Regions from separate parts of the Thauera mechernichensis genome, predicted to be linked through region 2. Evidence: riboswitches for the same ligand, from Rfam matches in the RefSeq annotation. Region 2 holds a riboswitch; each other region holds the start of a gene.

Region 1 (2,193 bases), on a different contig from region 2:
GCCGATACCCCGGCGCGTGCCGCGCCATGGTCGCCGGCAAAGACGACGATGTGCGGTTGGTGCAGCTCGGGGGCAGGCGTCTGCTGCACCAGTGCGATCTGCAGCGCGAGCGCCTCGAGCCGCCCGAGCGCGCCCACTGGCTTGGTCTTGCGGTCGATCTTGTGCTGGATGGCGGCGCTGAGCAGGGTGTCGGGCTGGGAGAGCTGGAAGTTCATGATTTACGGATGCCGGGTCGCGGGCCTGCCGGATGCAGACGGAATGAGCGCGAGTTTAGCCGTCCTTGAGCACCAGCGGCAGCCCCGCAGCGACGAACACCACGCGTGGGCACGCTGCCGCAACCGCTTGGTTGAGTCGGCCAGCCTCGTCGCGGAAGAACCGGCCAAGCGCGGTCTCGGGGACCAGCCCCAGGCCGACTTCGTTGGCGACGAGGATGATGTGCCCCGGCAGGGTCGGCAGCACGGCCAGCAATGCGTCGCGCTCGCGACGGAAGGCAGGCAAGTCTTCGGCGCTCGCGCCCGGGGGCAGGTGGTGGGCATCGGTGAGCAGGTTGCTCAGCCACAGCGTCAGGCAGTCGACCACCAGGCAGTGCCCGGGGGCGGAGGCCTCGCGCAGCGTGTCCGCGAGCGCAATCGGCGCCTCCACCGTGCGCCAGCCGGCGGGGCGGTCGGCCTGGTGGCGCCGGATGCGCGCAGCCATCTCCGCATCCAGCGCCTCGGCGGTGGCGATCACCGTCACCGCCAGCCCCGACGCCGCCGCCCGGCGCTCGGCCTCGCGGCTCTTGCCGGAGCGGGCGCCACCGAGGATCAGTTCGCATGTCATTGTTCTGGCGGGTCCTTGTGTAGGGAACGTCTGTATCTTATTGCAGTGCACGATACCGCCCCGTACGGTATCATCCGCGCCGACTGCCCCGGAAGGGGCAACGCGTTATCGGTGCCCACGGGCGTTTCTCGCCCAGGGTTAAACGGGAAACAGGTGCGCGGCCCCTCGCAAACGAGGCCGCAATGCCTGTGCTGCCCCCGCAACGGTAAGTGCGCGCAAGGTGGGTCATGCAGCCACTGGGTCCTCGACCCGGGAAGGCGATCCATCCGTCCGGCTCAGCCGGCACAGCGCACGAGCCCGGAGACCGGCCGGAGCGCGAAATGGCGGATGTGCCGCGGGGTGGCGGCGACGGGCGTGGTGGTTTCTCTTTCTGCTCTCTTCGGTTCTACCTGGGTCGCGGTGCGTCCATGTGCTGGATGGCTTGTCGCATGCGGGGACGCATTGCGCAGCTCAGGGAGTCTTTTCGATGAATCTGCGTTATTCCCAACTTGGCCTCTGTATTGGCGGCCTGGCGTCGGCAGTCCTTGCCGTGCCGGTCTACGCTCAGGAGCACATTGCACCGACGGTTGTCGTTACCGCAACGCGTCAGCCGGTCAAGGCCAACGAACTGCTCGCCGACGTCACCGTGATCGATCGCGCCCAGATCGAGCGCGCCGCGGCATCCAACGTCGTCGATCTGCTTAGCCGTCAGCCCGGTGTCCAGTTTGCCCGCAATGGTGGTCCCGGCGCATCGGTCAGCCTCTACCTGCGGGGCACGAAACCGGATCAGACCAAGATTCTGGTCGACGGTGTCCCGTTCAACTCCACGGCCTTGTCGGGTTCGTCGCTGCAGTACCTGTCGCTCAACAACGTAGAGCGTATCGAGATCGTCCGTGGGGCCGCGAGTGCGATCTACGGTGCGGACGCCATTGGCGGAGTGATCAACATCATCACCCGCACGGCTGAGCCCGGGCTGCGCCTGGACGGATATGCCGGTGCTGGCAGTCGGGATACGCGTCAGGGCGATCTGGCAGTGTCGGGCGGGGATGAGCGGTGGCGCTTCCGCCTTCACGTCAACTCGCTGAACACCGATGGCTTTTCGTCCCGCAGGGGCGCCAGCAATCGCGATGCGGATGACGATCGTTACCGCAACGAGGGCTATGGTGGTGCGCTGTCCTTCCATCCTGCCGAGGGGCACGAAGTGGGCGTTTCCTTCCTTGAACAGTCGGGAACGGTGCAATACGACAGCTTTGGCGGTAGCGGCAACTTCGATGACCGTGCGAGCTTCAAGACCTCGGTATTCAACGCATTCGTCCGTAACCGCCTGACCTCGTCGTGGTCCAGTCGCCTGTCGTATGGGCGCACCGACGAGGATCGTGCGGACTACAGCGAGCC
Region 2 (2,193 bases):
GCATGGGCCTGATCAAGACCCCTGAAGAGGCCGCCACCCGCCAGCACACGCCAAAGATCGCGTTTGTTGCCCCACCCAGGGACTACCTCGCCGCCAGCGGCAAGGCGATACGGGCCGGGGACGTCGACCTGCTCGTACGCGCGCTGTCGATGGGCAAGCTGCACCACGCCATGATGGGTACCGCCGCAGTGGCCATCGGCACCGCTGCGGCCGTTCCCGGTACGCTGGTCAATCTCGCCGCCGGTGGCGGTGAGCGCGATTCGGTCCGCTTCGGCCACCCCTCAGGCACCCTGCGCGTAGGCGCCCAGGCGCGGCTGGTCGATGGCGAGTGGCAGGTCTCCAGGGCCGTCATGAGCCGCACGGCCCGCGTGCTGATGGAAGGCGCGGTGCGCGTGCCCGGCGACGCTTTCTGACGCGACAAACAACATTTAGTAGAGCAGAACGTAACGAGCACTATATACAGGCCGGCAACTTGACACCCCCCGGGCATCCAATTAGAGTCCTCGACGCTTATGGTTCCCCCGCAAGGGGGATTAAAAGGGAATCCGGTGCCGCGCCCCGCGCGCTCAACCCGGAGCTGCCCCCGCAACTGTAATCGGCGAGTCCTGCGCCCTCTCTGCCACTGGAATCTTTCCGGGAAGGCTGGCGCAAGGCGATGACCCGTGAGCCAGGAGACCTGCCATGCACATCACCTTCAACAGTTTGGGGCGGGGTGTCCCTGACAAGAGGCATGGCTCACACCATTTCACTTGCTCGTTTTCCTGACGGCTCGAGTGCAGCGCACGGCGCGTCCGTGCGCATGGCGCCGCACGCCTGTCCGTCGGAGATCCGCCCTGCCCGCACCGGATCTCCGCCATGCCTGCTCCTGCCCGCTCCGCCCAGCAGCTGAAGCCACTCGCCGCCGACCTGCCGGCCACGGCCTTGCGCCCGATGCACCGCTTCGCCGTGCCCGACGCACCACGCATCCTCGCGCACTTGCTCGGCCTCGACGCGGAAGACCGCATGCTGCGCTTCAGCCACGGCATCCGCGACGAGGGTATCGCGGCCTATGTCAGCACACTCGACTTCGCCGGCGACCATATCCATGGCCTGTGCACCGCACAAGGTGCCGTCATCGCCCTCGCACATGCCGGCGTGCGTGACGGAGCCCTCGACTTCGGTCTCAGCGTCAGCCCTGACTACCGCATGCGAGGCCTCGGGCGCGCGCTGTTCGGCCATGTGATTGCGCTGGCCCGCACCCTGCCGGCATCTCGGATCATCTGTCACAGCATCAGCCCGGCCGTTCTGCATATGGCTGCGGCCACCGGCTTCCGCAGGCCCGGCGGCATCCTCGATGCGCCCCTGACGCTGGACCTGCCTGCCAACGGCCGGCCTCTGGCCGCAGTTGCGGCCCAGCCGCAACGCCGCACCGCAGCGTGAGGCGGCAAGTACCGGCCACTCACCCGCAAGCCTCGCCTTTCAGCCACCGGCTGCCATTCGCACTTACTCACAAGAGGACCCCACTGTGGACCGACTTCCCTCCGTGGCACTGATGGACTCAGTGCAGCTCAACGCCTTCCAGGTCATCCGCCGCAACGGCACCGTCGTCGCCTTCGACCCCAACAAGATCACCGTCGCCATGACCAAGGCTTTCCTCGCCGTCGAGGGCCGCCAGGGCGCCGCCTCCTCGCGCGTACGCGACATCGTTGCGCGCCTCACCGACACGGTCGTGGGCGCGCTGACACGCCGCCTGCCCGACGGCGGCATGCTGCACATCGAAGACATCCAGGACCAGGTCGAACTGGCCCTGATGCGCTCGGGCGAGCACGACGTCGCCCGCGCCTATGTGCTCTACCGCGAGCGTCGTGCCGCCGAGCGCGCCGCCGAGCAAGGCGCGCACGCGCAAACCCACGGTGCACTCGCCGTGCTGCACGTCGTCGACGGCGAAGCGCGCCGCCCACTCGACCGCGGCGCCCTGCTCGCCGCTTGCCGCGAAGCCTGCGCGGGGCTGGACGGCGTGTCCGCCGACACCGTGCTCGAGCACGCCTTGCACAACCTCTACGACGGCGTACCGATCGCAGCCGTGCGCCAGGCGCTGGTGCTGGCGGCACGCACACTGACCGAACGCGAGCCGGATTACGGCCGCGTCGCCGCCCGCCTTCTGCTGGCGACCATCCGCGTGGAGGTGCTCGGGCATGAGGCCTCCCAGGCCGA
Region 3 (2,193 bases), 360 kb from region 2:
ATGCCGCCACGGGCGCCGACGGCCAGTGCGTTCTGGCGCGCGAGCTCGTCGCGCGGACGGATGCCGGCGGAGAACACGATCATGTCGGTCTCCAGGTGGGTACCGTCGGCAAACACCATGCGGTGGCGGGCGCTGCGGCCGTCGGTGATCTCGACCGTGTTGCGCTCGGTGTGCACCTGCACGCCCAGGGCCTCGATCTTGTTGCGCAGGATGCGGCCGCCTTCGTCGTCCACCTGCACCGCCATCAGGCGGGGCGCGAATTCGACGACGTGGGTCTCGAGGCCGAGGTCGCGCAGCGCCTTGGCGCACTCCAGGCCGAGCAGGCCGCCGCCCACCACGACGCCCTTGCGCGAGATCGCGCCAGCCGCCTTCATCGCCTCGAGGTCCTCGATGGTGCGATAGACGAAGCACTGGTCGCGCTCGCTGCCCTTGACCGGTGGCACGAAGGGATAGGACCCCGTGGCCAGCACCAGCTTGTCGTAGGGCAGGGTGACGCCGTCCTGCGTCGTCACCGTGCGTGCGCGGCGGTCGATCGCCGCCGCGCGGCTGCCCAGCCGAAGCGTGAAGCCTGCCTCGGCGAAGAAGCCGGGGGCGACCAGCGAGAGGTCTTCCGCCGTCTTGCCGGCGAAGAATTCGGAGAGGTGCACACGGTCGTAGGCGACCCGCGGCTCCTCGCACAGTACGGTGACTTCCGCACCGGGGATCTGCAGTTGCCGGAGTTCCTCGAGGAACTTGTGGCCGACCATGCCATGGCCAACGAGAACGATCTTCATGCTGGTATCACTCATTCGGCCCCGCGTTGGGCCTGGCGATACCTGGGCACGGGGTGAGTCCGGCTCAAGCATGACGGCCTCCGCGGGACGCGGTTCGACATCGGATGGAAATGGCCGACGACATACGTATTCGTATCCGCCGGCCCCCACCTGCGTTGGCGGAGGCAAGCCCTGTTCGCATCCTTGCGTGCTGGGCTGGTTTGCATTAAGCACGGACCGTGCCATGCACTTCAACGCCTTGAAAGCCCCGGATTGACTGGATCTGCCGCGATGGCAGATGCGCCGGGCGCACTGTGTTGGTGCGCCTGTCACCAAGCTGGTGCACCGTGCCGGGCGGCGAAGGGGGGAGTGAAGGGTGGAGTGAAGGGGCAGGCTCAATACCGCGGCACGAGCCAGCGCACAGGTGTCGCGAGATGGCGGGCATGTGGCTAGAATCTGGCCCTCTCGACTTCGAGGTGCCCGCGCTTTGCGCGGGAGAATCGGGAAGGCGGTGCCAATCCGCCGCGCGCCCAGCGCCGTGAAGGGGATTGTCCGGGCAAGGTTCGCCCAGCCACTGGTCGTCAGGATCGGGAAGGCGTCCGGACGAGATGATCCGCAGCCGGAAGACCGGCCTCGAAGTGTTTCCTGCAGCCGTCTGGTCGGCGGCTGCCCACTGCTCGTCGACAAGGGGACTACTTCATGAGCAGCCAGACCCAGGTGCATTGCGCACCGCCGCAGGACACCCGTTTCCAGGCCAACCCTCGGTTCAGCAGCGCCGAGCGCGACGCGGTGTATCGCGCCATCCACACCCGCCGTGACGTACGCGGCGAGTTCCTCCCTGACCCGATCCCGGACGATGTGCTGGCGCGCGTGCTCACGGCCGCCCATCACGCGCCCTCGGTGGGCTTCATGCAGCCGTGGGATTTCATCGTCGTGCGCGCGCGCGCGGTGCGCGCGAAGATCCATGCCGATTTCCTCGCCGCCCATGCCGAGGCCGAGCAGATGTTCGAGGAGGGCAAGCGCGCCACCTACCGCAATCTCAAGCTCGAGGGCATCCTCGAGTCGCCGGTCAATATCTGCATCACCTGCGATCGCAGCCGTCACGGCCCGGTGGTGATCGGCCGCACCCACATCGGCGCCATGGACGTCTACAGCGCCGTGTGTGCAGTGCAGAACCTGTGGCTCGCGGCACGGGCCGAGAACCTCGGCGTAGGCTGGGTGAGCATCCTGCACCCGCCGGCGCTGCGTGAGGCACTCGGCATTCCGCCCGAGATCGTGCCCATCGCCTACCTGTGCATCGGCTACGTCCGCGACTTCCATGCCCGCCCCGAACTGGAGGCGGCCGGCTGGCTCAGGCGCGTGCCCTTGCCCGAACTGCTGCATTTCGATGGCTGGCAGGGCAGGGCAGATGCCGCGGGTGAGCGCTTGGTCGAGGCGATTG

Evidence for each region. Region 2 has a riboswitch for cobalamin ahead of P7F68_RS02710 (GNAT family N-acetyltransferase). Riboswitches for the same ligand answer to the same signal wherever they lie in the genome.
Region 1: another riboswitch for cobalamin. It lies ahead of P7F68_RS13920 (TonB-dependent receptor domain-containing protein); the one in region 2 lies ahead of P7F68_RS02710 (GNAT family N-acetyltransferase).
Region 3: another riboswitch for cobalamin. It lies ahead of bluB (5,6-dimethylbenzimidazole synthase); the one in region 2 lies ahead of P7F68_RS02710 (GNAT family N-acetyltransferase).

Annotation. Positions count from the first base shown of each region.
Region 1 is NZ_JARQZE010000010.1:99,231-101,423, reverse strand. It holds gene cobT (nicotinate-nucleotide--dimethylbenzimidazole phosphoribosyltransferase) at 1-215, opposite strand, end outside; gene cobU (bifunctional adenosylcobinamide kinase/adenosylcobinamide-phosphate guanylyltransferase) at 271-819, opposite strand; cobalamin riboswitch at 912-1,145, shown strand; gene P7F68_RS13920 (TonB-dependent receptor domain-containing protein) at 1,286-2,193, shown strand, end outside.
Region 2 is NZ_JARQZE010000001.1:572,436-574,628, forward strand. It holds gene prpF (2-methylaconitate cis-trans isomerase PrpF) at 1-413, shown strand, start outside; cobalamin riboswitch at 497-698, shown strand; gene P7F68_RS02710 (GNAT family N-acetyltransferase) at 856-1,419, shown strand; gene P7F68_RS02715 (ribonucleoside-diphosphate reductase subunit alpha) at 1,532-2,193, shown strand, end outside.
Region 3 is NZ_JARQZE010000001.1:212,234-214,426, reverse strand. It holds gene nirB (nitrite reductase large subunit NirB) at 1-773, opposite strand, end outside; cobalamin riboswitch at 1,210-1,402, shown strand; gene bluB (5,6-dimethylbenzimidazole synthase) at 1,452-2,193, shown strand, end outside.